One region of the Desulfosediminicola sp. genome, then DNA from elsewhere that is predicted to be linked to it. Evidence: riboswitches for the same ligand, from Rfam matches in the RefSeq annotation. Region 1 holds a riboswitch; the other holds the start of a gene.

Evidence for each region. A riboswitch is a leader RNA that binds a small molecule or an ion and turns the genes downstream of it on or off. The one in region 1 is predicted to bind cobalamin.
Region 2: it holds a riboswitch for cobalamin, as region 1 does, so the genes downstream of both, ACN5NT_RS00665 (sirohydrochlorin cobaltochelatase) here and thiC (phosphomethylpyrimidine synthase ThiC) in region 1, are expected to answer to the same signal.

What each region holds. Positions count from the first base shown of each region.
Region 1 is NZ_JBLXGE010000003.1:440,429-456,963, reverse strand. It holds gene ACN5NT_RS07470 (glycosyltransferase) at 1-1,516, shown strand, start outside; gene ACN5NT_RS07465 (hypothetical protein) at 1,771-2,436, shown strand; gene uvrC (excinuclease ABC subunit UvrC) at 2,461-4,263, opposite strand; cobalamin riboswitch at 4,481-4,700, shown strand; gene thiC (phosphomethylpyrimidine synthase ThiC) at 4,803-6,137, shown strand; gene ACN5NT_RS07450 (ABC transporter ATP-binding protein) at 6,201-7,835, opposite strand; gene ACN5NT_RS07445 (acylphosphatase) at 7,839-8,117, opposite strand; gene ACN5NT_RS07440 (GGDEF domain-containing protein) at 8,293-9,483, opposite strand; gene ACN5NT_RS07435 (MoaD/ThiS family protein) at 9,732-9,956, opposite strand; gene ACN5NT_RS07430 (aldehyde ferredoxin oxidoreductase family protein) at 9,956-11,683, opposite strand; gene ACN5NT_RS07425 (molybdopterin biosynthesis protein) at 11,825-13,756, opposite strand; gene glp (gephyrin-like molybdotransferase Glp) at 13,753-15,021, opposite strand; gene ACN5NT_RS07415 (hypothetical protein) at 15,026-15,619, opposite strand; gene gpmI (2,3-bisphosphoglycerate-independent phosphoglycerate mutase) at 16,144-16,535, shown strand, end outside.
Region 2 is NZ_JBLXGE010000001.1:141,078-157,612, forward strand. It holds gene hypD (trans-4-hydroxy-L-proline dehydratase) at 1-1,396, shown strand, start outside; gene ACN5NT_RS00640 (aromatic amino acid transaminase) at 1,559-2,755, opposite strand; gene ACN5NT_RS00645 (nitroreductase family protein) at 3,130-3,741, opposite strand; gene ACN5NT_RS00650 (acetate kinase) at 4,122-5,330, opposite strand; gene pta (phosphate acetyltransferase) at 5,327-7,450, opposite strand; gene ACN5NT_RS00660 (TRAP transporter substrate-binding protein) at 8,178-9,263, shown strand; cobalamin riboswitch at 9,426-9,634, shown strand; gene ACN5NT_RS00665 (sirohydrochlorin cobaltochelatase) at 9,754-10,746, shown strand; gene ACN5NT_RS00670 (alpha-keto acid decarboxylase family protein) at 10,932-12,554, shown strand; gene ACN5NT_RS00675 (SLC13 family permease) at 12,654-14,438, shown strand; gene ACN5NT_RS00680 (HPP family protein) at 14,694-15,188, shown strand; gene ACN5NT_RS00685 (DNA-3-methyladenine glycosylase I) at 15,226-15,816, opposite strand; gene ACN5NT_RS00690 (Ni/Fe hydrogenase subunit alpha) at 16,043-16,535, opposite strand, start outside.

The sequences.
Region 1 (16,535 bases):
GTGTATTTGTGACGACCGCAGTACAGAAGAACACGTTCAGCAGACCCTGGTGGATTGGGCACGTTTGGATGGAAGGATAACTGTGGTCTGTCACCTGAAAAACAGAGGGATCGCAGAGACGACCAATACTGCAGCGAGTATGGCATCAGGAGATTATATTGGTTTCTTAGATAATGATGACGAATTGAGAAGAGATTGTCTTTATCACGTTGTCAAGGCGATATCCAATACGGGCGGAGATGTTCTCTATACGGATGAAAACCTTGTGAATGAGTCAGGTGATCACCTATCTGCTTTTTATAAGCCCGGCTATAACAGGGAGTTGCTTTTAGGGCATAATTATATAACCCATTTTCTGGTGATTCAGCGTGGTCTTTTTGAACTGTGTGGTGGCTGTGACAAGGCAATGGATGGAGCACAGGATTTTGACCTTGCCTTAAAAGTTACTGAACAGGCAAAGCTTGTGGTGCACATTCCTGAGGTTGTCTATCACTGGCGGGTTTCTGATACATCGACAAATATTAATCACTGCCAAAAACCATATGCGGCAGAGGCCGGAAAGTTGGCAGTGCAAAGGGCTTTTTTGCGTTCAGGCATTGAAGCGAAGGTAGAGCATGCTGACTGGAACTTTTATTACCAACCGCGCAGAAAGCTTGTGGCTACTCCATCGGTCTCTATCATTTTATATCCTGAAGATGGAGTTCAGCATCCAGAAGATCGACTGGCAACTCTAGATCAAATTACCGATGGCTATGATAATGCCGAGCTACTCTTTACTTCTGGAGCATGTAACTCAAGATTAGGAGAACAATATCTGAAGATCGAGGCTGAATCAGATCGGTGTACATATCTCCCCAATCATGATTCCCCGGGAAAAGCTGAGCTACTCAATCGCGCAGCTAAACAAGCATCCGGCAAATATCTGATATTTTTATCAAGCAATGTTGCTCCGAAAGATACGAACTGGATTCAGCAGCTGTTGGAGTACGGACAAAACGAAGAAATCGGGTTGGTCACCGGCAGGCTCGAGTCTGCTGAATCCATGCTTGATATTTCACGGGTACCTGACGTACGTTCGGAATCTGTACTTTATTACTGGTGGTTTCTTCTAAACTGTTCGATTCATCTGAATGGATTGAACCTCGCCCAGGAAGTCACTGCAGTCCCGTTTGAGATGTGCCTGGTGAGAAAAGAAGTGTTTGAAAGGGCAGGAGGTTTTTCAGCTGCCAGCTTCCCGTACCTTTTCATGGGCATGGACTTGTCTTTTATCCTGCGTTCCAAAGGTCTTATTAACATATATACACCATATTGCAGGGCATTATGGGATTACCAGCCGCTGCTTCAATTAGAGCAAAAAATGCAGGTGGCGTGGCAGAGAGAACAAAAAATATTCCAGAAGTTGTGGGGAGAGATGCTTTACCAGGGAGATCCCTACTATCACCCAGGTTGTTATCGTGAAGAGGGTATCAGTGATGAAGATTTTTCCGCGTGGTGTACTGGAGTAAGCGAAAAATAGGTGATTTTTTCCATTTTTTTTATTTCCAGGATTCTTTACATCTCTTTTGCTGTTCCCATCAACAGTTACCTATGTAGATGATCGTCAGTTCTTTCTGCAATACCTGAAAATTCAGATAAATCTCGACGAATTTCACAGAAACCATTTCAGATCTAACACGTGGATGGTGTATTATTTCTTGTGTGAGATGAAGGCTGTTCCGGGAAGAAACTTTGTGTGTTGAACGCTATTCGTGGGCGAAAAGGAGGGAGTGCATGTTCAAAATTTCTCGACAAAGAATTCACGAGGTGGTGAACACTATTCTCTATATTGCGTTTTCCTGTATTTTTTTAATAACTTGTCTGGTAAAGCCTTTGCCTGCGACTGCAATTGCGGACGATAAAAATGGTAAGGTTGATGTAGAAAATGAGGTTACTGATAAGTCGGCTAAAAGATATCAACCGGCCGAGCCTAAGGAAAGTAAGAGTGGCAGTGGCAAAACCAAGTGGATAGTTCTTGGTGGAGCCGCAGCTATAGGTCTCGGAGCTCTGGCGATCGGTGCGGGCGGTAGCAGTAGCAGTGATGATGGTGGCGGGGGAGGAGGTACTTCAAGCCAGTCAGAATGCGAGGATGGTCTGATAGGCCCAAGTTTAGCAGGACAGTGGCAAGGGGTGCTCGATCTTAAAAATTATGGGTCACAATCGGTTTCCGCCACTATTACCCATTGCGGAGAACGCATAACTATTCGAACATCGACTACTTTACCATACGGACAGAACTTTACCGGCAGAGTGAGTTCCGGTGGTAGCATTATTTTAAAAGAAGGCGTGACCTACGAGATCTGGTCAACCCCTTTAGGACCAGCAACATCGAATAGTCTCAGGGTGTATGATTATGTAAATAATCAAACCCAGCTTGATGCTCTGAAATTAGCACGATAAATAAAATGATAGGATAACGATCATCTACTTATTGAGATGATCGTATATCTGTCTGGCGAGGTCGTTGCCGATTCCGTCGACCTGGGTCAGATCTTCAGGTGTGGCTTCGCGTATCCGTTTTAAGCTCCCAAAGTTCTTGAGAAGTGATTTTTTCCTCTCGTGACCAATACCGGGTATCTGGTCAAGCTCTGAAAGAAAACTCGTCTTATTCCTGATCCTGCGGTGAAAAGTGACTCCAAAGCGATGAGATTCATCTCGGATTCGCATCATGTAGAGCAAAACAGGGTTATGGGCTGGCAGTATTATTGGATTCTTCCTGCCGGGTTTATAGAGCTTTTCGCCTTCGTCTTCGCGTTCTTTGGCGATACCAATCCAATCGAGTTGGTCACGTATGCCAAGTTCGTCAGCAACAGCAAGGGCCATACTCAGCTGACCTTTACCACCATCCACAACAAAAAGATCCGGCAGATTCTCTTCCTCAATTCCTCGACTGAGCCTGCGTTGCAGGACTTCTCGCATCATGCCGTAGTCGTTCGGTCCGTCAATGGTCTTGATTGAATAGTGTCGAAAATTGGGTTTGGACGGCTCTCCCTGTTCATAGCAGACCAGCGAACCTACGGCAAGTTTTCCACTGGTATTTGAAATATCCAGGCATTCTACGCGTTCGGGCGAACGTTGCAGCTGAAGTTTTTGTTGAATCGTTCGGGCAAGGCTCTCCCAGGATTTTTCCTTTTTCTCTTTAGTGGCAAATACTTGATCACTGTTAGCCTGAGCCATATTGAGCAGCTTAACTCTGTCACCGCGTTGTGGAACAGACATCTGAATATTTGTCCCTCTCAGATCTGTCAGTTTTTCATTGATAAGCTGAAGATCATCGGGTTCAAAGGGCAGAAGGATCTCTTTGGGCAGATATGAATCCTGATCGTAAAAGAGATTGACTACCTGGGCGAGAATTCGACTATCTTCTCCGTAGGGTTCTTCAAGAAAGAAGTTCCGGCTACCACTTATCAGTCCGTCCCTGATAAAGAGGATGGCGACAGCTACAGCGGCACCTTTCCTGGTGAATCCAAAGACGTCTCGATTATTTTTCTGTTGGCTGGCTACGACTTGTTTTTCCAGGGTTCGGTTCAAAGCTTTAAGCTGGTCGCGTAATGATGCTGCCTCTTCAAAATTCAGTGCTTCTGCAGCAAACTCCATTTTTTCGGTCAGCTTTTTGATCAGATCTTTATTACGTCCCTCAAGCAGCATGATAACGTTTTCAACGTTTTGCTGGTAATGCCTGGCATCTGCGTAGCCCGCGCAAGGGGCAAGACATTTGCCCATTTGGTGATTGAGGCAAGGTCGTTTTCTGGGCCTCAAGGTGCCACCTTTACATTTTCTCAACGGAAAGAGTGAAGATATCAGCTTCAAAGTTGACCACATATCGGATGAAGAGCTGTACGGGCCAAAATATCGGGCTTTATCTTTTCTCCTCCTACGGGCCATCATGACGCGTGGCCACTCCTCGTCAGCAGTAACTTTGATAAAAGGGTAATTTTTATCGTCCCTGAGAATGATGTTGTATTTGGGTTTATGCTTTTTTATCAGTGAGGCTTCAAGGATCAGAGCTTCTTTCTCTGTTCTGGTAATGATGGTGTCGACCGAGGAAACGAACTTGAGCATAATGGTGGTCTTATTGTAATCAGAACCATTATGTCTGGCATATGATGCGAGACGTTTGAACAGATCCTTTGCCTTGCCGACGTAGAGCACAGCAGATTTGCTGTCGAGCATCAGGTAAACACCCGGTGAGTGAGGAACAGAGCTGAGAAAATCCTGGGGAAACATATTCTAAGTGTAATTTATCTCATTGGTGCTGCTATTTTTGCAGCGCACGTTTTTGAAATTCTGTCATGGCGGACCAGCTAAAGAGACAGCTACGCAAAGCCATCTAACCTAAAGATAGTAACTCATCGTAAGAGTCCCGTCATCTCAATCCTCAACCCTAAATGATAGAGTATCCTTTACAAGTTTATGTAATTGTTCTAGCTTATTGATAAATCATAACGTATCGGCTTATTCAGGTGCTTCCTCTTCAATTTTTTCAGCAAGGGGAGTGAAAAGGGAATACGGTGAGAATCCGTAACGTTGGGCCGGCGCTGTATGCGGGGACGATGGCTGCACAATGCCACTGTCATACCACTCTTTGTGAGAGGTGGGGCGGGAAGGCGCAGCCGGAGGATGATTCGCGAGTCAGAAGACCTGCCTGGATGAGATAACGACTTTATTGCTCAAGAAAAGTCCGTGTAGTGGCGTATGCCATTGCACGGACTTTTTTTATGCCCGCGAGCGATGTATACCGCAATGAATAACGTTAAGGAGCGGATATGAAAACCCAGTTGGAACTAGCGCGGGAAGGTATTGTAACCCCGCAGATGAAGCAGGCTGCACAAGATGAGGGCGTGGATGAAGCGGCAATTCGCCAAGGCCTGGCATATGGCCACATTGTCATGCCATGCAATCCGAATCGACCGGAGCAGAAGGTAGTTGCCATAGGCAAGGGCTTACGTACCAAGGTCAACGCCTCTATAGGGACTTCATCTGATATCGCCTCTGTTGATCTCGAGATAAAAAAGGCAAAAGCAGCGGAGGAAGAAAAAGCTGATACCCTTATGGAGCTTTCAACCGGCGGCGATCTTGATGCAATTCGAAGAGCAGTGCTTGCCGAGTGCAACCTGCCGGTCGGCAACGTGCCTCTCTACCAGGCATTTGCAGAAGCTGCTAAAAAATATCGTAACCCGAATAAACTCGACAGTGAGTTCCTTTTTGAACTGATAGAGCGTCAGTTGCAGGACGGTATCTCCTTTATGGCTATCCACTGTGGTATCAATCGATTCTCTATCGAACGACTCCGAAAACAGGGGTTCAGATATGGTGGGTTGGTATCGAAGGGAGGTACGTTTATGGTCTCCTGGATGGAATATCACCAGAAAGAAAACCCGTTATACGAACAGTTTGACAGAGTTTGCGCATTGATGAAGAAATATGATGCGGTATTGTCACTGGGCAACGGTATCAGAGCAGGAGCAATCCACGATAGCCATGACCGTGCTCAGATGGCCGAGATGATCATAAACTGTGAACTGGCAGAACTGGGGCGGGAGATGGGCTGTCAAATGATGGTTGAAGGTCCTGGCCATGTACCGCTAGACGAAATAGAGGGCAACATTATGCTCGAAAAAGCGATGAGCGGAGGTGCACCATACTATGTACTTGGTCCGCTGCCTGCTGATTCGGGCGCAGGGTATGATCATATTACCGCAGCCATTGGTGCGGCTAATTCGGCTCGACATGGTGCCGACCTGATCTGCTATATAACTCCTGCCGAACATCTGGCCTTACCGAATGAGCAGGATGTGCGCGAGGGCATCAGGGCCACTCGGCTCGCTGCACGCATTGGAGATATTGCAAAATACCCAGAACGAAGGGAACAGGAAAAACGAGTTGCCAAGGCCCGGCGGGATTCAGATTGGGAAGAGCATTTCAAGCTGTTGATGTTCCCGGAGCAGGCAGAAGAGATCCGTAGAAGCAGAACGCCGGAAAACGAGAAAACCTGTACAATGTGTGGAGATTTCTGCGCCATGGAGAGGGGCTACTCCCTCTTCAAGGATGATATTCGTGGAGATCGCTGCACCAGGAAGGTGGATGGCGAGGCCGAATAGGCTGCAGAGTGATTCTGTACAGGCCAGTCAGGTGTAGCTTGCCTGACTGGCTTCTGGTGGACTTTAGCTGGCAGCAGGAGCAGGAGCAGGAGCTTCCAGGGCTGCCGAGAAAAGTGTTTTGGTATATTCTTTTTCCGGTGCGGTAAAAACCTTATGAGCCGGCCCCGATTCGACCATTTGCCCGTTCTGCATAACCACAATATAATCTGAGATCGACCGGATAACCCGCAAATCGTGGGATATGAAAATGTAACTCATATTGTATCTCGACTGCAGGGTTTTCAGTAGCTCTATGATCTGGGCCTGGATGGTGACGTCAAGAGCAGAGGTGGGTTCATCCAGAATGAGTAGCCGTGGTTTTAATATGACTACCCGGGCAATGGCGATACGCTGGCGTTGGCCACCAGAAAATTCATGGGGATACCGATGGGCCATTTCCGGTTCGAGACCAACTTCTTCGAGCGCCTCGTAAACCCTGTTGATTCGATCTTCCCGATCGCTTTCGGGGAAATGTATAACAAGACCCTCCTCAAGTATCTGATATACGGTCAGGCGGGGGGAGAGGGAGGAATACGGGTCTTGAAAGACTATCTGAATGTCGCTACGCTTCGTTCGCATCTCCCTGTTTGACAGCTGTTGCAGATCAACTGCATCAAAATCTATTATGCCGGTGCTTTTGACAAGTTTCAGGATAGCCATGGCTAAGGTCGTTTTGCCGGAACCGGACTCTCCGACTATACCGCAGGTGGTTCCTTTATGCAGGGTGAAGGTGATTTTGTCTACTGCACGGATGATACGTTTTTTACGTTTAAAGAGATTAACCCAACCAACGTTGATGCTGAATGTACAGCTTAAATCGCGGGTTTCAAGGATTGGGGGACTAATGGGTTTTGGCCCTGGCTGGTCCGATGGTACCGATGAGAGAAGGTGCCTGGTGTATGGATGCTCGGGCTGAGTGAGAATCCGGCTGCATTTGCCTGACTCGACTATCCTGCCATCTTTCATTATCGCCAGTGTATCAGCGACTTTTTCTACCAGCGAGAGATCGTGAGTTATGAGCAGCACTGACATCTCAAATTCCCTCTGCAGATCCTTGATGAGAGCCAGAATTTGGGCCTGAACCGTTACATCGAGCGCAGTAGTAGGTTCATCGGCAATGAGCAGTTGTGGTCGGCAGGCAAGAGCCATGGCGATCATAATCCGTTGTCGCTGCCCCCCGGAGAGCTGATGAGGGTAGCTTCTCATCCGGGTCTCCGGGTCAGTTATGCCTGTCCTGCCGAGTAGCTGAATTGCCTCCCGCTCCGCATCTATCTGGTTCATACCCCTATGGAGCTGGAGCGGTTCAATCATCTGATTGCCAATGGTGTAAACCGGGTTGAGCGAGGTCATCGGTTCCTGGAAAATCATGGCAACCTTATTGCCTCGTATGGATCGTATTTCCGGCGGCGGAAGCTTGAGGATATTCGAATTCTCAAAGAGAATTGATCCTTGAGTGCGGATGGTGGAACTTTCTTCGAGCAGGCGTAAAACAGACAGAGCTGTAACGGATTTTCCGGAACCAGATTCCCCTACTAAGGCTAGGGTCTGATTTTTCGCTATCTGCAGATTGATGTCGTGCAGAAGCTGGGAATCTATCCGTTTACCATCGGATGTTTCGGTTCTGACCCAGAGATTGAAATGGGAAATGTCGAGTAGCACACTTTACCTGTAATAACGGATTTCAAAGTTGTTCAGATCTTCAGTGTAGAACACCTCTTCGGCATGAACGGAGGTGACGTGGGAGAGTGGGGAGCCCATTTGAAACCATTCGATCATTTGATCCACGTCTGAATCATTGCCGGAGATGACTGCTTCTACGGAGCCGTCAGGCATGTTGCGTATCCAGCCTCTGATATTCAGTAAATCTGCCTGGCGTTTAGAATAATCTCGATAGAATACGCCCTGCACCCGACCCCTGACATTGACGTGTAAAGTTTTCATGATGCCATGCAAGTTACAAAACAAACAAATGGTTTATTTTAAGCAACATCTGTAATTAGCTTACCACTTGTGCCCTGGAAGGACAGCAGAAATTTTATCTGGCCTGAAAACGATGGCACCGTGTCTGGCTTAAGAAGTATAAGCTCCGGAACTGTAAAAAATAAGGCCGATGCAGCTATGAGTAGGCCGGTTCAAGGGTTTTGGGCACTTCCTCGACACTATTTTTCCGAAGGAATATGGCTATTTCTGAGTTGGCCAGCTTGGTCATTTCTTTCAGGGAGAAACTCATCCCGATTTCAAATAATGATGGGTGTGGTTCTGAGATGCGAACCACTTTACCTATCAGCATTAAAGGTTCTCCACCATTAACCGGGACGCTCATCTTCTGAATACTGCCAACCGGGAGCGGCGTGGAGCCGGAAAGTAACATGCCGCCTATTCCGATATTTTTACTGCTGAAGGTAGTGTACGGTTCGTTAACGAAGTCAAAACTCTTCAGCAGGACTTCGCGTTCCATCCCAACGCGGAGATACTTGCGTTTGTCCTGTTTGAAAAGAGATATGTTGTTTTTCCCTGCTCCCTTGGCCCGGTATACAGCTTTGTCAGCCATGGTCAGTAAATCCCTGGGGTCAGTGGCGTCTGTAGGGTAAGACGCGAGACCACCGCTGATGGTGAGGCTGAAATGTTTACCGTCAAATTCAAATTCTGTGAGCTCGATTTTTTTCCGGATACGTTCGGCAAGGATAGATGCGCTATCACTTTGGGTATGGGGCATGAGAAGAACAAACTCTTCGCCTCCATATCTTGAAGCTATATCACTGTCACGTTTCTCATCCTGAATAATTTTGGCCACTTTCTGCAGTGCGAAATCTCCGGCCAGGTGACCGAAACTGTCGTTGACTTCCTTGAAATCATCCACATCGAGGAAAAGTACGGCAAGTTCTGTGTCATATCTTTTTGCCAGCGATACCTGTTGCTCGTAGGTTTCGTCGAAATAGGGACGATTGTAAAGGCCGGTAAGCTTGTCGTGTATTGAGTCGGTGACAACATTTTCATAAGTGGAAACATCGACCAGTCTCGGGTCGTTGAGAAGTTTGGTAGAGGTTTGCAGAAAATCGCTCGTGGCAGTGAGCAGATCAACCTCTCTGCCAAGAGCATCCATCAGATGACGACGATGGGCTACAATGAGTTGCCAGTAGTCTCTTGCAGTTGCCTGCGAAAGGTCGAGAGTGGTCAGAGTTTCGAAAAGGGCGGGATAGACAGAATTGCCATATTGCGCGACAAGTCCGTTGACCCTTGAAATGAATGTATCATCATCCGGAGAGCTGGACCTGCACTCAAGTATCAACGCTCTGGTGGAATCCATGCGGATTGTCCTCAATAGGCCGAAGATGGGAATAATAACTAATTTACGGCACTCTAACACACAGTAGATTCGTGTATCAACTGAAAAGTAAACAAAATGAAAAGGTTATTCACTTTGAGTGTGTTCGGAAATCAAAATCTTTTATAGAAGGGTGTTGAGGAAATGAAAAAAGAAAAAGCCGGGTCAGAAAAGCGACCCGGCTTGTGATAATACGTGACAATACAAATAAATTGTGATGAATGACAGCTTCAGCCACCACCAACTACTGGAAAGATGGCGAGGATGTCGTCTTCTTTCAGTTCAGCTTCGAAGCTGGTGTGCCTGAAGTTTGTCATGAGCACACCAACTTCCTCTCTGTCTATGTCGAGACCGTCAACCACATTGCCGACAGTGGTACCTTTTGGGTAGTCTCTGAACTCTTCCATGAACCTGTTGTCCCGAAAGTAGGCAAAGAGTTTGACCTTGATTTTCATTAGAAGTCCCAGAAGGTGTCAATTTCCTCGCCGCTGAAATCAAATACAACGTTATGCGGTGACAGAGGCTCATTGTAGAAAAATTCAGGCAAACGATCATCCAGGTTTGTAAAACCGGCTTTCTCGTTGAATTCTCTTTCAGTCTTCAGGATGTATTTACCAAGATTTACTACGTCATCAGCAGTAAGGCTGATACCGAAGCGGGCGTTGAGCAGGTCGATAAGAGCAGGCAGACACTCCTCGTTATCCAGCGCTGCAAAAGCGATGAACAGACACATTCCGGTGGAATCGATGGCCGCAGTGGCGATCTGCAGGTTTCTGGAAAGTTCAACCTGGCCTTCCTTGGTAAGTGGATCTACCGCGCCGCCGACATTGAGGATGTTGGTGGCGATGGTGTAGCCCATGGTATGATCTGCGCCCTGGGTGGAGGTAGCATAGGTGATACCGATACCCTTAATGGCGCGTGGATCGTATGCAGGGATAGCCTGGTTCTTGACAACCGGAACACGGGTAACACCATAGGTACGGCCAACAGAACCGGCACCGTTACCAATTACTCTACCTAATCCTGTGCCGGTAGCGACATCTTCTTTCAGCATACGACAAACGCCTTCACCGTCACCAAATTCGAGGATGCCGGCTTCCATGGCAACACCGAATGCCACTGATGTTTCGATGGAGTCAATACCGATATCATCCATCAGCTTATCAGCCATTGCGATATGATCAAGGTTGTCAACACAGCAGTCTGCGCCCATAGCCCAGATAGACTCATACTCAAAACCCGAGGTGAGCTTTTTGCCGTCTGCGTCGTGGTACACCTGGGAACACTGAATAACACAACCAGGGTGACAGTTGTGCTTCACGCGGCCGCCACGCTCCTTGATGGTGTCGTGCATGGTTTCGCCGGAGATCTTTTCATGTCCCTCGAACTGGCCCTGGGTAAAGTTTTTGGTCGGCAGGCCGCCAGACTCGTTGATGATATTAACCAGAACGTTGGTGCCATACTGGCCAAGTGCCTGGCTGACCGGGTGATCAACCAGTGCTTTGGCAAAAGTTCTGTTTGCTGCTTTAAAGGCTTCCGGGTCAGCAATTTCAAGCTTGGCATCGCCAGGGGTTACAGAGATGAATTTCACGCGTTTGGAACCCATTACCGCGCCAAGGCCACCACGACCGTTGGAGCGAATACCGCCATCCGGATCTTTGATGGAAATATTCGCAGCAGCCATCTTCATTTCACCGGCAGGGCCGATAGTGATAATGGCCGGATTGTTCTCGAGACGAGTGGAGAGTGTCTCCAGAACCGCAAAATTACCTTTGCCTACGAGTTCGGTTTCTTCCTCAATAGTTACTCCCTCAGGGGTAACGGCGAGGCTGAACCATTTGTCATCCGCAGGTTGTCCTTCGAGGATCAGTGCTTTGACACCGCAGCGAGCCATTAACTGGGCGGCGGTACCACCACCGTTAGCCTCTTTGATAGTTCCTGTCAGAGGGCTCTTGCCACCGACAGAGAGACGGCCGGAGTTGGCCGCAACTGTACCCGAGAGCAGACCCGGAGCGAAAACAAGTTTGTTTTTGGGTCCCAGCGGGTGGCAGGTCGGATCAACTTCTGCAGCAACTATGGTTGAGGTAAGGCCTCGTCCGCCATGTCCTGCCCAGGATTCCGGTACATCCTCGACCGAAGTGGTCATGTCGGTGAGGTTTACCCTAAAAATTCTGTCTTTCATAAACAACCTCCTAATAATGGGTTCTAGATTTACCCTGTCCAGGTGTATGTCTTTTGATTATAAATAGTTTCATTCGTTTACTTCAGGGTGCTGATGTCTCTACCTGAGATAGCCTGAAAAGGCTAAATTCGCACAGGGGGATCATTCACCCTGTTCATAGAGAACCTTGCCGGTATCACGCAGGTTATAACCTCCAAGGGCAAGTATCTTATTATGAAATTCTTCCCCATTGCGAATGAGGTCGAGTACTTTTATTACTTTCGGGTCGGCGAGGAATTTTTGTGGAACGATAAGATCGTACCGCTCCTCGGCAACCGGTACGAAATCGAGGCCCAGGGCAACGGCCGCAGCTCTAATGCCCATGCCTGCATCGACACTGGTGCTGGCGACAGCAGCGGCAACGCTCATATGGGTGTATTCTTCATGGTAGTAACCGTTGAGTTGCTCCGGAGAGATCCCCGATTCTTTTAAGATTTTATCGGTCAGCAGGCGCGTTCCCGCTCCTCCCTGACGGTTAATGAAGGTAAGATCGTCATCAACCATATCCTGGAAGCATTGAATGTTTTTCGGATTGCCTTTCGGTACAATCAGCCCCTGTTCGCGATAGCAGAGATTAATAAGCTGCAGTGGAATCCGGGGAAGAAGTCGTTTTATAAATGGAATGTTGTATTCATCGGTAGCTTCATCGAGCAGGTGGCAGCCGGCAAGATGGGCCTCGTTACGACGAATGGCCATTATTCCACCCATGGAACCGACATGGGCTGAGGAAATCCTGGTGTAGGGCCGCTGCTGATGCAGTTGGTTGGCAAGCAGGTCAAGAATATTATCGTGGCTGCCGATGAAGACCAGAGTGGCGTCTACTTCAGCCTGGGGACGAACCAGCTCAATCTGCACCTTTTCACCGGCACCGACGCCCTCGTTACCGACGGGGATAGTAAGCAGTCCATCTGCACGAACCAATGACATTACCGCTCCGCCACCTTTGCCTGCAGGGGTTGCCATCAGGGTATCGCCGACCTTGCCCAGGGTTATACGGACAAACTCATCTACTCCCATGGCAGAGTGGACGGGCCTGGACATGACAGCTTCAATCGTACCGTGGTCATCAAGTTCCCTCCCGAGCAGGGTGCTCACCAGGTGTCTGATGAAAATCCGCATGGTAAGAACAGCGGATACAGGATAACCAGGAAGGCCAATAACCGGTGTATCACCAATAAGAGCCAGAATAACAGGTTTCCCGGGCTTGATGGCAACACCGTGGACAATGACATCACCAATCTCGGCGAGAATTGTCGAGCTGAAATCCTTGGTACCTGCGGAAGCACCTGCGTTCATGACCACAAAGTCATTTTCTGCGGCGGCTTGAGTCAATGCGGCACGCAATGCCTCCGGATTATCAGCCACTGGCTGGGACCGGCTGGCATCGACACCCCAATCCTGCAGGTAACCGGCAAGAATGCGGGAATTGAATTCAATGATTTCCCCTGGCTTTGGTTCCTGGTTGGGTTGAATCAATTCACTACCAGTTGGAATCACTGTGGCTTTTGGGCTGCGTTGGACAGCTACTTCAGTGATGCCGGTGGCAAGCATAGCTCCCTGATCAATCGGCCTGATGTGGTGTCCCTCTGGCAGAATCAGTTCGGTGGCAACGATATCCTCACCGATGGTTCGGACATGCTGCCAGGGAGTGGCCGGCATGTGAAGTTCTGCTGAGCCGTTGTCGAGGATATGTACATCCTCAATCATTACCACTGCATTACAACCTTCCGGTATGGCATTGCCGGTGTTCACCTGTTGGAATTTTTCAGGTGAGAGTTGAACTGGCGATGCTTCACTGGCGGAGGCCAGATCTGCAAAGTGTACTGCGATTCCGTCCATTGCCGCTGCGTTGTGTGCGGGGGAAGAGCGTCTCGCAAATACAGGTTCCGCTGTGACTTTGCCGAGGCAATCATCGACAGCAATGATCTCGGAACGATTTCTGGAAAAGAATCCTTTGTCTTGCAGAGCCTTGAACCATTTATCGCGGGCTTCCTGCAGGGGAGTGTTCTTAACGTAAATATTTCGTGTGCTCATGAGTAGATATATACCTCGACCGGAGAATCCTGGGTGACTCCCTGGCTGTCTTCATCAATCAAAAAATAGCCATGCGCGCGTGACAGGGTTGATATGGCCCCGGATTTACCCATGACCGGTTCTGCTATACATGATCCCTTCTCTTGTATCAGCCGCACACGAACCAGGTCGAGTCGACCTGCAGCAGAGTTGAGATTTCTGGAAAGTTTTGCTGTCACCGTTGCTGTCGGTTTCGGTCCGGTAACTTCACCAGAAAGTTGTTTGATAGTTGGTGCAACGAATAAATCAAAACAAACCAGTGCGGACACCGGATGGCCGGGAAGCCCAAAAACAGGTTTTGTGCCGCTCAAGCCTATGAGAACGGGTTTTCCGGGTTTAAGCTTAACTCCGTGTACCAATATTCCCGGAGGCCCGAGAGATTCTACAGCCTGTTCCCCAAGGTCGCGTACACCGACAGAGCTACCGCCGGAAAAGAGCACGATGTCGTTTTCTTTTAAAGCGTTTTCAAGAACAGGAAAGAACACCTCACGCTGATCTGAGACAATACCGTAATCTGTCGGAATAGCTCCGGCCCTTGAAATGAGGCCAACGAGAGCCACACTGTTGATGTTTCGAATCTTGCCGGGACCCGGTTGTTCGGAGTGGGGGACTATTTCATCGCCGGTTGAGACAATGCCTACCCGTACCTGGCGATACGCCTTGATTTGGGTTATGCCGAGTGCAGCCAATAGGCCAAGATCCTGTGGTCTGAGCAAGTGGCCGGGCTTCAGGGCCTCTTCACCTTCGCGAATGTCATCGCCAACGCCGATGATAGCTGTGCCAGGTCCACCGCCTTTTACGATTTCAATCATGGTCTCATCGACGGGAACCGTGTGCTCGTGCATGATCACCGCATCAGCGCCTTTGGGCAGAAAGCCGCCGGTGGCGATCTTGAAGCAGCAGCCACGCTGTACTTCACCTACTGGCATTTCCCCCATGGCGACGTTGCCGGTGATTTGCAGATAGCAAGGCATAGATTCGCTTGCGCCAAAAGTGTCTGCGGCACAGACAGCAAAACCGTCCATGACTGAACGCGGGTGAGGTGGAAGGTTCTCTGCGGAGAATATAGATTGTGCAAGGACCCGGTCCAGGCCATCTTCTATACGAATAGTTTCTGTTTCCGGGGAGATCTTTTGCAGCTGGTCGAGCAGTATCGATCTGGCCTCCGGTACGGGAGTAAGGGTTGTGCGCCCCAGCATATCCCGGGTTTGTGGTTTGGATGTCATGACGTCATACTACCTGTATATTCAACCTGTCATATTGCTCCAGTAAAGAGAGCATTTCAGGTTCTGTTATCGATTCGTTATTCAGTGTGATACTGGTAATGTGCTGCAGAGTGGAAGAGCGGGTTGAGAAAAATTGTTGTATAGCGGAGCTGTCAATCAAAACGCCAAGGCGTAGCATCTCTTCGCCGCGATCTCTTGCTATAGTATTGAAAAGCTTAAGACAAACGGTAATCTGCTGTTTGTTGAACGTGGTGTTCTCAGGTCCCTTTGTGGTTCTCAAAGCAGCGTGGAGGCTGTTTTTTCTGAAAATCGCGCCGGCAAGTCCCGGCATCGCCGCGGATATTGCAAGTACAGGAGCCTCGCCGACCAACGGTGTTGCCAGATCGTCAGTGGCTGTGCCATTCAGGAAAATTGTCTGTATCTGTTCAGTAATATAATCTTCACTGAATCCTGGTAACTGTTTTAAAAAAACGCCTATTGAGGTCTCTGATTCCGACTGAACGTGTATTCCTGCCTGAAGCAATGAATTGAACATCCATAATTTTTCGGCGGATACCCGTATTGCCAGGCTTGGTGATGCTGTAATAGTGTTTAACATATAAATCTGTAAGTGCTGTTACTCTCTTGAATTCAGCGGTGGCGGAAACCGAGTTTTCTCTGTGGATGTTACATTTTTGCAGCATTCGCTTGATAAGCGATACATGATGCTGACAATAGCAGAATTAGAAACATTGATAAACCTAAAAACAGCTGGCATCAAGAACAATACTAACTTATACGGAGCCAAACTAACATTTGTTGGCAGGATCTCTCGGAAATGTTCGCTTAATTTGACGGCTACATCCACAAATAGCTAAAGTCACAGGTTTAAGAATCAGAGCTGGGTGGATGTCGAACAGTTAATATGTGAGGTTTGAACTGGTGGATGGCGGGAATTACCAACAGATTGAGGCAACAGGCTGTATCCTGTGTTGCGTCATACTTTATATTCGTGGTATCTGTGACGCCACAAAATGTGTTTTCATTTCAATAATAACGGGACTTGGTCATGATGACCTGGTTCGCACCTTCGCTTGATATTCTGCTTCTCTTGTAAACCAACCAGAATGAAAAGGAGATATGATGGAAGCCCTTAAATTAGAACAATTGAAAGGATATACAAAATTCCCAGGGCCAGTGGTAATGATAATTCTGGATGGTGTGGGTATTGGCTCCAGGGATGAACGTGACGGAGTCTACACTGCACATACCCCGGTTCTTGACCGGTTGTTTCAGGAAAAGATGATGGTATCCTTGAAAGCCCATGGTAAAGCGGTGGGTTTGCCAAGTGACGGAGACATGGGGAACTCCGAAGTAGGGCATAACGCCCTGGGCGCTGGTCGTGTTTTTGCACAAGGGGCCAAGCTGGTCAATGACGCACTGGAGTCTGGCGAGGCTTTTCGCGGCAACGCCTGGAAGAGTCTGCTGGCCCGGGCAGAGAAGGGTGGAACCCTCCATTTTATAGGGTTGCTCTC
Region 2 (16,535 bases), on a different contig from region 1:
AGTAGGTGTAACCGCTAAAGAGAGTGGAACGTACAACGACTTTACCCAGGTTAATCTTGGCGGTCTGAAAAAAGACGGTACCGACGGCAGCTCGGAGGTGTCTTTCATTGCTCTTGAGGTCGCAGACGAACTGCATCTGCTCCAGCCTCAGCCAAGCGTGCATGTGAGCGTCAAAACCCCCGAGCGGTTTCTGCAGGCGGCAGCCGGGGTCATCAGAAAAGGTTACGGCTACCCTTCGGTATTTAACACTGACATGGTGGTCATGGAGCAGGTGCGGGTGGGAAAAACTTTTGAAGATGCCCGGGAAGGCGGGACCAGCGGCTGCGTTGAAACCGGCGCCTTCGGTAAAGAAGCCTATATTCTCACCGGCTACCTCAACGTGCCCAAGATTCTTGAAATCACCCTGAACAACGGTGTCGACCCGCTGACCGGCAAGAAAGTCGGCCTGGAAACCGGCGAAGCCACCGGCTTTACCTCATTTGACGAATTGTACGAGGCGTTCAACAAACAGCTCGAGCATGTGGTCAACCTGAAAATCAAGGTCAACAATTACATCGAACGCATGTATGCCCGCTACTCTCCGGCGCCGTTTCTATCTGTGGTTATCCGGGACTGCATTGAAAAGGGCAGGGATTACTACAACGGTGGGCCCCGCTATAACACCAACTACATCCAGTGCTGCGGAATAGGCACCGTCACCGACAGCTTGTCAGCCATCAAGACCCACGTCTTTGAGTCCAAGGTGATCGGAATGGCTGAATTACAGACCGCACTGGAAAACAATTTTGCAGGCAGTGAGCCACTGCGCCTTAAACTCTGGAATAAGACGCCATTCTTCGGCAATGATGATGAACGGGCTGACAGCATCATGCAGCGCGTTTATGACAGCCTCTTTGAGGCAATTGATGGCAAACCCAACACCAAGGGAACCGTCTACCACCTGAACATGCTGTCCACCACCTGCCATGTCTATTTCGGCAAGATGCTCGGCGCCAGCGCCAATGGTCGCCTCGCCCAGCTACCGCTCTCTGATGGAACATCCCCTTCCCAGGGAGCCGACAGAAACGGCCCTACGGCAGTTATCAAATCGCTCAGCAAGATGGACCAGGTGAAATCAGGTGGAACCCTGCTGAACCAGCGCTTCCTGCCCTCGGTGCTGAAGACCGAACAGGATCTCAAACAGCTCTGTGGGCTGGTGCGTACCTACTTTGCCCTGGGTGGTCATCACATCCAGTTCAACGTGGTCGACACCGCTACCCTGAAAAAAGCCCAGCAGCATCCTGACGAGTACCGCAACCTGCTGGTGCGCGTCGCCGGTTACAGCGATTACTTTACCGACCTCGATAGCGAGCACCAGGCAGAGATTATTTCCCGGACCGAGCAGGAACTCGCCTAGGAATCTGCCGGGCTGAGTCCGACAGGCTTCTGGCCAATATCACTCAAACGGCTTGTGATGTCTTAAAACACCAAAAGGCCGGTTGGAGTCAACTCCAACCGGCCTTTTGCATTTCCAAGCACAGCCCTTTGTAAAATGGCTCTACGAAGGACTGGAGAAATATTACTTCTTCAATGCTTCTGCAATGGAATCACAGACGTAATCGATGTTGCCAGTGGTGAGACCGGCAAGGTTGATTCTGCCGCCGCCCACTACGTAAATCGCTTTATTATCGCGAAGCCAGCTGACGATATCGTCACTCAGGCCACTGAAGGAGAACATACCGCGTTGCTCCTTGATAAAGGAAAAATCACGCTCAACTCCACGGGCGGCAAGACCTTCCACCAGTGCGCTGCGCATGGCAACGATGCGGTCACGCATCTCATCGAGTTCACCAATCCACTGGTCATAAAGAGCTGAATCAGCAAGGATAGTTGCCGCAACCAGACCACCGTGGGCAGGCGGGTTGGAGTAGATGACCCGAACAGTGCTCTTCAGATGGCTCATGGCAACCTGAGACTCTTCCTTGGTCGGGCTGATCAGGGTCAAGGCACCGGTACGCTCGTTGTACAAGCCAAAATTCTTGGAAAAGGAACTTGCCACGAAAAAGTCTACGCCAGCCGCTGCAAACTGCTCCACTGCATAGCGGTCAGCCTCAACGCCCGCGCCGAAACCCTGGTATGCGAAGTCCAGAAAAGGAACCCAGCCCTTCTCCTTGCCCAGAGCGACAACCTTGCTCCACTGCTCCTCATTCAGATCCACACCGCTCGGGTTATGGCAGCAGGCATGCAGCAACACCACATCTCCCGCTGGAACGGTTTCAAGACTTGCCAGCATGCCATCAAAATCGAGGCTCATAGTGCCCGCATCATAATAGGCGTATTCAGCGAGCTCAAAACCTGCCGCACTGAAGATACCCTTGTGATTTGCCCAGGTCGGTTTGCTGATCCAGACTTTGGCCTGTTTCTTGAACTTCTTCAGCAACTCAGCTCCGACCCGAAGTGCACCGGTACCACCAGGTGCATGGACCGTCGCTGCCCGGCCGGAGGTTATAACTTCGCTGTTTTCGCCGAAAAGCAATTTCTGCACAGCGGCACCATACCCCGGATCGCCGGAGATCGGCAGATAACTCTTGGTGGTCTCTTTCTCCACCAGAATTCTCTCAGCAGCCTTAACACTGCCCAATATCGGGGTGTTTCCTGCGTCATCCTTATACACACCAACCCCAAGATTTACCTTAGCCGGATTGGAGTCGTTCTTGAACGCCTCTGTCAGGCCAAGAATGGAGTCCGCCGGTGCGGCCTCAATATTCTTCCACATTTGTGCCTCCGCATCTGATAAAAATGTTCTGTTATATAAAAGAGTCTGTTCCCCGCCCTTTACCGAACACATCGACATGATTGGTGCAATATACGCATTGGAAATTCATGTGCCCCGGAACAGGGAATTCAGGAAAACTGGCGAGGAATACAGCTACATAGCCGCATTAGATTATCACACAATATCAGATTGTTTAAAAAAATGATATCGTATTATCGAAGGTAAACGCTCTTTTTCAAGCGAGACTACCCTGTAGTTGTCACCGGCAATTATAAATAATCCCGGCTTCACCCGGCAACTCCGTATCTCTGACACCGGGGTTTACCCCCCTAGAGTTGATCACCTGGTGAGCCGGCCAAGGCGTGGAATACAGGCTACTTCAACTCTTTGAGAACATACTCCAGCGATTTCTTCTTCGGCCCCCCAACTTCCTTCTTTGGGTAACCAACCGGTATCACCGCCATGAATTCACCTTGCTCTTCACCGAGGAAGTCCAGGACTTCGGCTTTGATCAGATACAGTATTCCCAACCAGACACTGCCAAGGCCCAGAGAAGTGGCCGCCAGCATCAGGTTTTCCACCGCAGCGGCAGAGCTCTGGATTTCCATGGTACGAAAGAAGTCCCAGGAACGTTCTTTTTCAATCTGGAACAGCTCACTACCGTGGCTGATGAGACTGCCGGTATTTTTTACGGCGATTACCACCGGAGCATTGGCAAGACTGCGCGCGGCCATGCGGAGTATCGCAGCCGAAGGTTTGGGGAAATTCGCACCACTTCTACTTACCAACTGGGAAAGTTCCTGCTTCTTTTCCCCCTGTAGCACAATAAATTGCCAGGACTGTTGATTATGTGCTGACGGAGCCTGGTTGGCTGCATCGAGTATGGTTTTGATCGTCTCCTCATCAACCGGCGTGTCCTCAAACTGGCGCACCGAATGGCGGGAGTAAATTGTCTGTAAAGTCGGGTTCATCGGAGAATTATCCATGGGTCGATCCTTGACTATGCAATGAGTTCGTTATGATGTCTAGACGTGTTTGTCGATTGTTTCCGTTATTTGAAGTCTGAAGTGCAAGCTATGAGCTTTCGCCGGATATCGAATAGCTGGAAAGATGATACCTCGGGAATGTGCAAAGAGTACATCAGGGCAGCCTGAAAACTTGAGGCTGTAAAACCGATCATTCTTTTTGCCCAGGTTGATAGCCGCCTGGAAACAGAAACACTATTATCATTATTGCCATGTCAAAGCAAGCAAGAGGGCGGCTGGAAGCACAAACATTAACGAACAACCCATGCCTGTCCCTCTAACAAAAAAGCCCGCACCCCGGAAGGAGGTACGGGCTAGTAATCACTTTGCAAGCGACAGGATTACTTACCGACAATGCCGACTGCCTGGCGTGCGATTGCCAGCTCTTCATTGGTAGGGATACCCCAGATCTGCACCTTGCTCTCGGGGGTGCTGAGCAGGGTCGGCTTCTTCACGCGCTGGGCGTTTTGCTTCTGATCAAGAATGATACCGAACGGCTCAAGTCCTTCCACGGACTTGGCCCGAACTAAATCATCGTTCTCGCCGATACCGGCAGTAAAGACAATGGCGTCAACCTTGCCGAGCGCTGCCATGTAGGCTCCGATATATTTACGGTTTCTGTAGGTCTGTACTTCAAAAGCCAGCTTCGCTTTTTCGTCACCTTTATCGATGGCATCGTGGATATCACGCATATCGCTCATTCCGCAAAGCCCCATCAGGCCAGACTCCTTGTTCAGCATGTCATCGATCTGATCGATATTCATACCACAATTCCTGGCAAGAAAAGGGAAGATCGCAGGATCGATATCACCACTGCGGGTACCCATTACCAAACCTTCAAGCGGAGTCAGACCAAGGGTGGTGTCGATGGACTTGCCCTTCTCAACTGCGGTCATGGAACTGCCATTACCGAGGTGGATAGTGATGATGTTCAACTCTTCCGGCTTCTTACCCATCAACCTGGCGCATTCTCCTGCCACGAAGGCATGGGAGGTACCGTGAAAACCGTAACGACGTACGCGATGCTTCTCGTACATTTCGTACGGCAGGGCATAATGGAAAGCATGCGCCGGAATGGTCTGATGAAAAGCGGTATCAAAAACTGCGACCTGGGCAGCATCGGGGAACAGTTCGCGAGCAACCATGATACCATCGAGGTTTGCGGGGTTATGCAGGGGAGCCAGGGGCACACACTTTTCAATAGCAGCAAGAACTTCATCGGTTACCAGGGTCGGCTGATGGAACTCCTCACCACCGTGAACAACCCTGTGCCCAACAGCATCAATGTCGCTTGAATCAGCAATAACACCTTTATCCGCATCGGCGAGCAGTTCAACAGCTTTACGCATGCCCTGCTCATGGTTCACGACTTCTGCTTCTATTTTGATGACTTCCTCAGCATCTGTGTCAGGCCTGAGTTCACACTTAACGAGTCCCATCGGCTGACCGATTCGCTCGACTATTCCTGCAGCCAGTACAGACTCATCCTGCATATCCAGCAGCTGAAATTTAATAGTTGAGCTCCCTGAGTTGATAACTAATACTTTCACTTTAAACCCTCTTTTTCTGCTTGTGCCTGAATGGCGGTTATAGCTACTGTGTTAACAATATCCTCCACGGTGCATCCTCTGGACAGATCGTTAACAGGCTTATTCAATCCCTGCAGTATCGGCCCGATGGCCACGGCGTTTGCCGAGCGCTGAACCGCTTTGTATGTATTGTTGCCGGTGTTGAGATCCGGAAAGGTAAAAACTGTCGCCCGGCCTGCAACCAGAGAGCCGGGGAGTTTGGTGGCTGCCACATCCGGGTCTATTGCCGCGTCATATTGAATCGGCCCTTCAAGAGGCAGATCCAGCCCCCGCTCAGCGATCAGCTCGCGTGCAATGGCCGTAGCTTCAATGATGCGCTCAACATCTTCACCCTTGCCTGAACTGCCGGTGGAATAACTGAGCATGGCAACCCGTGGCTCAACCCCGAAAATTCGGGCGGTCTCCGCTGAGCTGATAGCTATTTCGGCGAGCTGCCTCGAAGTCGGGTTCGGATTTACGGCACAATCGCCATAGACCAGAACACGATCTCGCAAGCACATGATGAAGACCGATGAAACAACTGTAAATCCCGGCTTGGTCCTGATAAATTCAAAAGCAGGCCGAATGGTGTGTGCCGTGGTGTTTTCGGCACCGGATACCATGCCATCAGCCAGCCCCTTATGCACCATCATGGTACCAAAGTAGGTAGGGTCAGACATTCTGTCACGGGCCACTTCTTCTATCACACCTTTATGCTTACGAAGTTCAACGTACTCCGTGACAAATGAGTCAAGCAGGCTTGAGCGCGCCGGATCTATAATTTCAACCCATTTGAGATCCAGCCCACAGCCCGTGGCCCGCATACGAACCTCTTCCTCGCTACCCAAAAGCACCAGGTTGGCGACTCCGCGACGCTGGAGGATATCCGCCGCCTGCAGGATTCGGTCACAGGTGCCTTCCGGTAAAACTATACGCTGCAGATTCCGGCTCGCCTTCTCGAGCAGCGCAAACTCAAACATTTTTGGTGTTACCCTGCTCGGTCTGGTGGTGACGATGCTCCTGCCAAGCTCTTTGGTGTCGACATGTTTGGTAAACTCACCCATGGCAGTGGCTATCCTGCGGGTGTCGTGGGGCTCGATATAACCATACAGTTCCCCCACACGCTCTATGGTCTGGTAGGTATGCCCGGCAACGGAAAGAATCGGCACCGGTACCGTTGAGCTTAGCCCCTGCAGGAGTCGCAAGACATTCTCCGACGGCAACAGGTCACCTGTCAGTATGATTCCCGAAATGTCCGGATACGTGGTTGAAAGCCGGGATGCGATGGTGGAGAGAATGATGTCACTTCGATCGCCCGGGGTGATGATCATTGAACCCGGCTTGATATACTGGAGATAATTGCCGATCTGCATGGCAGCTACCACATAGTTTTCCACCAGGGTGGTCATCCCCTCTTCACCGTACATGGTACGGGCACCGAGCCAACGCTTAACGTCTCCGACAGTTGGATTGCTCAGCTCATGATGCTCTGGAATGACATAGAGCGGCAGACTCGCTTGTCCTTTTCTTGCCTTCACTCTGCTGAAATTTTCAGCCCGCACATCTTCCGCCGCCCTGTTGACGATGCAGGCCATCACATCGACACCCTCATCGGCCAGAGTATCCAGGCTCAATTGCGTGAGGCGTACCAGTTCTTCAGTCTCTTTCTTCCTGCCTGAACAGATGAGTAAAACCGGAGCACCGAGGTTAGCCGCAATACTTGTGTTCAGTGCTGATTCAAAGGCGATATCCTTGCCACGGAAATCGGTGCCGTCACAGAGAACAAAATCAAACTCTGCCTTGAGTGCGTTGTATTTGTTTAAGATGATGTCGTGAAGCAATGCCTCCTGGCCGGAGTTGCTCAACTCCTGCGCTTCCTGAAGAGTGAGGCCGTAGGCATCTTCGTAGTTAATATCCAGATCAAAGTGCTCAATGACCAGATTGATTACCGGATCTTCCCAACCCGGCTCTGGTTCCTGAATCACCGGACGGAAGAAGGCAACCCGATCAATTGATTTCAGCAACATCTGCATCACTCCAAGCAGAACAGCCGACTTCCCACTCCGCTCTTCTGTGGCCGTGATATACAAATTGGTCGACATAGTCTCTCCGTTTTATTCTAAGCAAAAACAACCTGAAAGCATGATCTCGTTTACCGTCGTATGTTGACAACAGATGATATGGATGGCGGCAGCATGCAAAACGACGTTGAATTACTGGAAGTATAATCACCAAAACCTGCTGCACCACCAGAACAGGAAGAAGAGCATATGACAACGCAAACAGACTCACAATATATCATCTGAAATCGGCTGACATATTATCCGAGAAGCATGGGAGAAACAACACTTTTCACGCCATTTCAGATAGAAACCAGGTTTTCCATAATACCAAGTTACCACATCTCGCCCAGTGCATTGCCTTTCGTCTAGATATTCTACTGTTTTACCATTTCGCCTCTAAACATTTGAAGATCAGCAGATCACAGTCCACGGCCAACCCCTTGATATTGAGTTCCGATCACATTGCACGCATTGGTACGACCTTTATTTTCGCAATGGTCTGACCTTTTTTGTTCTGCATTTCCGATTCAACCGTTCCACCTCGCTTCAAGCCTCTTCCCTGACATACAACGACCTCTTTTTTTCTTTTTTACCTGACCAATAAAGGGTATATACCTATATTCAGTTATCGACCGATTGCCGGAACCAATCGGCTTGGGGGTTCTGCCAGGTAACTACAGCAGCATCGTTGTCATTTTCATTTCAGGTATGTTAGCAGCTACTTCTTCAACTGAAGTTAAGCCTTTCATCCAAAGGAGGAGAACTCATGAAAGTGTTTCTGCGTCTGTTTAGTTTCTGTCTTGCCCTGACCATCTGCACCCTCCCTGCCACATCTGCACTGGCAGAAAAGAAAATCCGCTGGAAACTTGCAATGACCTGGTCCTCAACCCTCACCCCATTTGCCACAGCGCCATTAAATCTCGCCAAGATGGTGGAAGAAATGAGTGACGGCAATTTTGTCATTCGTGTTGAAGGGGCCGAAAAGCATAAAGCGGCTCTGGGTATCCTCGATATGACCAAAGGCGGCCAGTATGAAATGGGACACACCGCCTCCTATTATTGGAAAGGTAAGGATATCACCACGGTCTTCTTCTGCACCGTACCTTTTGGCATGAACGTCAATGAGCAGAATGCCTGGTTTTACCACGGCGGTGGCATGGAATTAATGAAAAAGACTTATGACAAGTTTGGTGTTCTGAGCTTTCCCGGTGGCAATACCGGTGTCCAGATGGGTGGCTGGTTCCAGAAAGAAATTAACTCCCTTGAAGACCTGAATGGCCTCAAAATGCGTATTCCAGGGCTGGCCGGTGAAGTCTTTGCCAAACTTGGTGTCAATGTAACCAATATCCCCCCGGGTGAACTGTATACTTCTCTTGATCGCGGCACAATCGATGCCCTTGAGTGGGTTGGCCCCGCCATGGATATCAAAATGGGCTTTCACAAGATCGCCCCATATTACTATACCGGCTGGCATGAACCTGCCACAGAGCTGCAATTTCTGATCAACAAGGACGCCTTTGAAAAACTGCCCAAATCATATCAGACCATGTTGATAGCCGCCATGAAAGCGGTCACCGCCGATATGTATACCGATAATTTTGCAGGCAGCGTAGACGCCTGGGCCCAGATGAAAACGGAATACCCGAATATCGAGGTGAAGACCTTTCCGACACCTGTTCTCAAGGCCATGAAACAGGCTGCAGATGAGTTGTATGATTCATATGCAGCTGAAAATCCGGATTTTAAAGAAGTACTTGAGTCCCAGCGTGCATATATGGCCAAGGCAAGAGCCTGGATCAACATTTCAGAGTACAACTACCTGCAGACAGCCAAAGCCTTGACTGAGGAGTAAAGGTACAGGTATCTTCCCGTACTCCCGCCTCACACATTACAGGCTGCCGGAGTTTACTTCCCATCCGGCAGCCCAATTCCTGCCACCCATCTCCGCGTCTGCATACCACAAATGCTCCTAATCATTGTCAAATAAATATTGACTTTTGAGCCTTCTCCATTCAAAATGTTGCTGTTTTCAGGTGCCTTTGTGCCGAAGAGGGAACCCTGTGTAAATCAGGGACGGGCCCGCCGCTGTAACCGGGGACAATTACTGCAATTATGTCACTGGCCGTTTATGGAGTTTGCAATATTTCATCACTCCTGGTTGGGAAGACGCAGTAAACGATTGATCCGGAAGTCAGAAGACCTGCCTGGAATACAGAGACGATTCTTCCGTGGACAAGGAGAATTGACCTAGATACGTGGTGATACAGGGCATCCCCGAATCATTTGATCATTCTGATCAACGTAAAGGTTCGGAACACCCGGCCACAATCCAGGAGAATTTTATGAAATTCAGCCGCTCATTGTATCTTGCAGTTACCCTCATGCTGCTTCTCTTCAGCTCCACCAGTGCTTTTTCTTCAGGCAAAACCGGCAACCATGCCAACCCCAAGACGGCCATAGTCGTTGCCCATTTCGGTAGCACCGTACCCGCCGCTTTACAATCGATCACCAATATCACCGATGCAGTGCGGGGTGCCTATCCGGAAACCGAGGTCCGCATCACCTTCACCTCAAACATTATTCGCCGGGTCTGGAAACAACGACAGGCAGAGCCTCAGCAGTGGCTCGACAAAGGGATCCCCGAAGAAGTGCTGTATGTAAAGAACTTTATCGCCACCGTTGGAGATCTGTTAGAAGATGGCTACACCAACATCATCGTCCAACCCACCCACATTTTCTATATGGAGCAGTCATACGACCTGCAGCAATACGTCAATGCGCTGGGCTCCATCAACACCATGAAAGAACGCTGGAAGCCTATTAATTCTATTGTTATGGGCCGTCCGGCACTCGGTAAGCCCGGCGACATCTACCCATACCATGAGGATGTGGACAAGGTTATTCAGACCCTGGCCGGCAACGTTGAACAGGCCCGGAAAAATAACTCCATGCTGGTATATATGGGCCATGGCAATAAATACTGGTCGACTGGCATCTATACCGAAACCCAGAAGAAAATGCGCGAACTCTATCCTGACATCGAAACGTATATTGGGGTTGTTGAAGGATCTCCGTCCGTTGAAGACGTGCTCGCCCAGATGAAAGAATCAGATAAAAAACAGGTAACCCTGGTTCCCTTTATGATCGTTGCCGGAGACCATGCTGTCAACGATATGGCAGGTGATGAGGAGGATTCCTGGAAATCTATCCTGGTCCAGGCAGGTTATGAAGTAACTCCGATACTGCAGGGGCTCGGGTCAAATGATGACTTCGCTAAAATATTTGTCTCCCATATCGCCGATGCCGCCAACGAGGCAGGAATAGAGATACGATAAGAACCCGGATATCTAGCTCAGACAACCCTGAACACCCGCCACGGGGCATCATGATTTTACCTGATGTCCCGTTTTTTTTATTCTGCCCTCCTCCTACCGTCCCCAAGTCATTTCTTGAGCCTGCCAAAAATGAAGTATAGTTAAGGTACGTGCTCTTTTACCTTTCCATCTTACAGGGAGAAATAATGAAACTTTCTCATTATCTTTTCAGTCGCCTTGAACAGTACGGCGTTCGTTGTACTTTTGGCATTCCTGGTGATTTTGCCCTTCCTCTCTACGCGGAACAGGCTGCTTATGGCATGCAAACAGTTGTCTGCACTCATGAACCCAGCTGTGTTTTTGCTGCAGATGCGTACTCCCGACTCAAAGGTTTTGGTGCCGTGCTCACCACCTACAGCGTCGGCGGCCTCAATATGATCAACCCGATGGCCATGGCCTATGCCGAAAATTCACCGGTCGTGGTCATCAGTGGCGCACCTAATGTCTGCGGGAGAAAAACTGAGCCTTCTTTTCATCACCTTGTAAAAGATTATGGCAGTCAGCATAGAATATTCAAAGAGGTTACCTGCGCCACAGCAGCACTTAACGAAGCAGCAACCGCAGCAGACGAAATTGATCGCGTACTCACCGCCTGCCTGGCTGAGAAGAGACCCGGTTACCTTGAAATCCCCATCGACATGACTTCAGTCGAAATACCGACTCCTCCTAAACCATCCGCGCCGGATCAAGATAGACCTGTCAATACCGCCGCGATCATTGAGGCAGCCGGTGAAATTTCTGCCGCCCTTGAAAAGGCCCGGCGTCCTGTGCTCTACGCCGGGGTTGGTATTCGCAGGCACGCCTTGATGGATGCAGTTCGCACCATTTCCGAATCGTGGCTGCTTCCTGTGGTCTCCTCTGTAATGGGCAAAGGGGCATTCCCAGAATCCCACCCCCATTTTGCCGGCATCTATATGGGAGAAATGGGGAGCAAACTCGCCCGTGAGACTCTCGAAGGTGCTGATCTTATTCTCTCTGTAGGGGTAATCTACTCAGACGTTAATACCGGCTTCTGGACCGCTCACCTCGAATCCTCGAACATACTCGAAATTCGCGACTCAGAGGTTCGGATATCACACCACATCTATCCCCAGCTCCCCATAGCCCCGCTTATGCAACTCCTGGCGAGCACCAGACCGGATAGTGCCAGAAAACCGGGAGTCCATCTGGTGAAAGATAAAACTTTGGCAACAGTAGATATAGATGAATCTGCACCGCTCAATACCGTGGCCCTGATTCAATGTCTGAAAACCATTGATCAATCGAAATTCAGCTATCTTGCTGATGTCGGCGATGCCTGGTTTGCAGGGCTTGAGCTCAACGCGGATATTTTTATGGCACCCGGCTACTACGCCTCAATGGGTTTCGCTGTTCCCGGCGCCCTGGGGGCAGCAATGGCAGCTCCTGATCTTCGGCCACTGGTGCTGGTTGGCGACGGAGCGTTTCAGATGACCGGCAGTGAACTCTCTACCCTGGTGGCCCAGGGCCACAAACCGATAGTGCTTGTTTTAAACAATGGATATTACAAGATGCTCGCCGCCCTCGATCAACACAGAGACTACTACAACCTGGCCCATTGGGATTATGTCGCGTATGCGGAAGCTCTGGGTTGTCCCGGTGTCCGTGTTCAGACTGCGGCTCAACTCAATCGGGCCATTCACCACGCCTGCACGATAGATGGTCCTTATCTCATAGAAGCAATTCTCAGTAGGGAAGATCACGCACCAATGATGCGCCGCATAAAGGAGTACTTCACATCACTTAAATAATGATAATTATTTCATTCATCAACATCATAGCCTGTCATAAAAAATCACCGGACAACATCGCCGGCTAAAAGGTACACCTGCATCCTCAGAGGACCTGGTATGGAAACCTGGATTATCACCGCGCTACTCATTGTAACGCTCTACCTGCTTATCTCTGAGAAAATCTCGGTGGACCTGACCGCTATCGGTATCATGGTGACCCTGGTGGTCAGCGGTATCCTCACTCCTCGAGAGGCAGTCGCCGGCTTCGCCAATCCCGCCGTTATCACCGTTGGTGCCATGTTTGTGGTGAGTAAGGGAATGATGCGTACGGGGGGCGTTGAGTTCCTTGGCAGACAGGTAATTCATTTCGCAAATGGGAGTTCTCTGCTGGCCCTCACCCTGATCCTGATAACCGTTGCCATCGCCTCTGCTTTTATCAATAATACTCCGGTGGTTATCCTCTTCATCCCGGTGGTGATGGCAATGTGTTGTGAATTTGGCCTGAGCCCTTCAAAGTTCCTGATCCCGGTTTCCTACGCCTCTATTCTTGCCGGCACCTGTACCCTTATCGGTACCTCCACCAATATCATCATCAGTGATCTCAGCAATGAATATGGCTACGGTGCGCTCACCATGTTTGAACTCTCTATTATCGGCGCGCCCATAGCCGTTATGGGTATTCTCTTTTTGCTTATAGCAGCGCCACGCGTATTGCCTGAACTGGCAAACCCGATCTGCAATATCGAAGACGGCTCCCATCGCCAGTACCTTGCTGAACTCAAGATCCGCCCGGACAGTAAGCTGGTGGGCAAGCCCGCCAACACACTGTTTCGCGACAAGCACCCCAACCTTGAGGTACTCGAGGTTATTAATAAAAGTCACATTTATTATCCGGGACGAGATACCATAACCATTACAGGCGATGATATCCTGCTGGTGAAGAGCTCACTCAATGACCTGGTTGCTATCCTGCATAATGAGGAGGTCGAACTGCCCTCTTCTGAAACCGGGCTGCTGCTGGGAGCACAAAAGGATGCGCCTATAGTGGTGGAGCTGATAATTTCCGCGCATTCTCCCCTGCGCGGTAGGCGACTGGCAAACACTGACCTGGCCAAAGACCCTGATGTGCATATCATCGCCGTTAAGCGGAGCAACCTTCATCTTACCGAGAGGCAAATCCATGATATTCGCCTGCAGACCGGCGATATCATTTTAATCTGGTGTTCTGAAAGTAAGCTCGACACTATTCGCTCCGATCAGGAATGTATCGTTATTGAAGACGTCTACGAAGAGATTGTTCACAAGAGAAAAGCCATCTGGTCGATAGTGAACTTCATAGGCATGGTGGTGACCGCGACACTTGGTTTTGCCGACATAATGACCTGTGCCCTGACCGCTGCCTTCCTGATGATCATCACCGGCTGCCTGCAGATGCGTGACGCGTACCGCGCACTGCAGGCGGATGTGCTGATGCTTATTGCCGGCACCATCGCCCTTGGTGCAGCCATGGCCAAAACCGGCACCAGCCAGCTTTATGCCGAAGCCTTTCTCAGCCTTTTTTCGGATATGTCCCCCACCCTCGTCCTGGGGGGCATGATCCTGCTCACCTCTATCTCAACCCAGATACTCAGCAACAACGCCACCGCCGTATTACTGCTGCCCATTGCAATCTCTACCGCACTTGGAATCGGGGTTGACCCAAAGCCCTTTATCATCGGAATCTGCATAGGTGCCAGCGCCTGTTTCGCAACCCCTGTCGGCTACCAGACCAACCTGATGGTCTACGGTCCCGGCGGGTACAGGTTCAAGGACTACCTCAAGCTGGGCATCCCGCTGAACATATTTGTGGTGCTGGCCGGCACGCTGCTGATCCCTGTAATCTGGCCATTCCATCTTTCCTGAACAAAACCGGGCAACCGCTTGCTGTATCGGGTTTGAATGTATTTTCAGCACATTGTACTACATCGCAGTAGTTTTACCCAGGGAGAAGACGGGGGGTAGCATAATTTCTATTTTACTGATATTTTTGAGTATTAAATTTGATCAACTTGCCATTCCTATGCTATCATGCTGTCATAACAATTAATTGCTGCAGTTATCGATTCTTGCCCTCTCACCCTTCACAGGATAGACCTTTTAAAATCATCTGGAGGTTGCATGAAAGTACGAGATATAATGGAGCCGTTAGATAACTGGCTGACTCCTGAGATGACCGTTCTCGACGCAATCGAGACCATGAAACACTCAAGACGCTCCCACGGCTTATCACTCAACGCCATCATAGTGCTGGACAGTGAACAGAAACTGGTCGGTATCGTCTCCACCACAGACATCCTGAGACTGCTTATCCCTTCGTATATGTATCTTGATGGACTGATGGACGATAATTCAAGTTGGGAGACAATGCGCGCTGACAGAACTGAACGCGCCAGGTCATTGCATGTTCGGGATATCATGACCGAGAATGTTCAGGTGATCAACCTCAACGATTCCATCATGCGCTGTGCCGACATTATGCTGGTGGAACAAATGCGCAGAATGCCGGTGATTGGTACAGAAGGCAAGGTGCTGGGAGTCGTCTACCTGCGTGATGTATACAAAACCATCACCGATATCCTGTGTAGTCCCACGGAAGGGGTTGCAAATTACTGATTCAGTATTTTAGCCTGGCAGGAAACCCGCGACCCGTTTATTGCGCTGGGCCTGCCAGGGCAGCAACCTGTTCCCTGCGATAACAGCCTGGGTCGTGGTCGTTGACCATCCCGATCGCCTGCATATATGCATAGATGATTGTCGGCCCAACAAATGACATCCCCCGCTTTTTGAGATCTTTTGAAATCTTTTCAGAAAGCTCTGTTTTGGCAGGTATTTCCTGTCTATCACTATATTCGTGCTGTAGCGGATTATTGCCTACCCAAGCCCAGAGATACTTTGAAAAACTTTCGAATTCTTCTGCAATTTCCAGGAATACCTTTGCGTTTGTAATTACCGAATTGATCTTCAGTTTGTTGCGGATAATTCCCGCATCCACAAGCAACTCTGCGACTTTCTTCTCACCATATAGTGCAACCACCGCAATCTCAAAATTGTCAAAAGCCTGGATAAAATTTTCTCGCTTTTTAAGAATCGAAAGCCAGGACAATCCTGCCTGCATTCCTTCCAAAACAAGCATTTCAAACAGTAACCGATCATCATAGACCGGCACGCCCCAGTGATTGTCGTGGTAGTCGATATATTCAGGGGAGTTCATATCACACCATGAGCACCGTTGCTTTGTCATTATCACTCCAAAATTCTCTATATTCGTATTCAATGCTTTTCAGCTGATTCAGCCAGAACCAGCCATTATAACATATCCTTTCCTGCTGATCAGTTTATCGACTGGATTGAAAAAAAAAAAGCGGCACAACCGATTATCCGGTTGTGCCGCTTTCAAATGTTGATGCGATTTCCATGCTGCTTCAAAACCTATAGCTTGCAGCAACCACAGAACGCTTTTCGAATACTTAATGGGTCGCGCAAGCAATACATGGATCGAAAGCCCGCACGACCCACCCCATTGCACTGTCGAGGCCCATATCTATTCTATCTTCATGGACAAAACGTTTGGCCATGGTGGTCAAGGCCCGCTCGATAGAGAAGTTGTTATGCACTGTTGGAATCACAAACTCCACGTTAACGATCAGACCATTCTCGATCTGATAATGATGAATAAGCGGTCCCCGAGGTGCCTCAACCAAGCCATAACCAAAACCATCGCGCGGCTCTACAGGTACACTCATCTCACCATCCATCAGGTTCTCTGCCAGCAGCCTGTCCGCACGCTCAAGACCATTAATCAGTTCAATTCCACGACAGAGGTCAAAAAGCAGAATCTGGTGGGCAGGTGAGCCGAACTGTACACGGAAACGCTCAAGATAACCGTTGGCAATGGGCGTGCCCGTTGACTCGATCAGGTTCATACGTGCCAGACTGTTAGCGCGAATGGGCAAATCATTG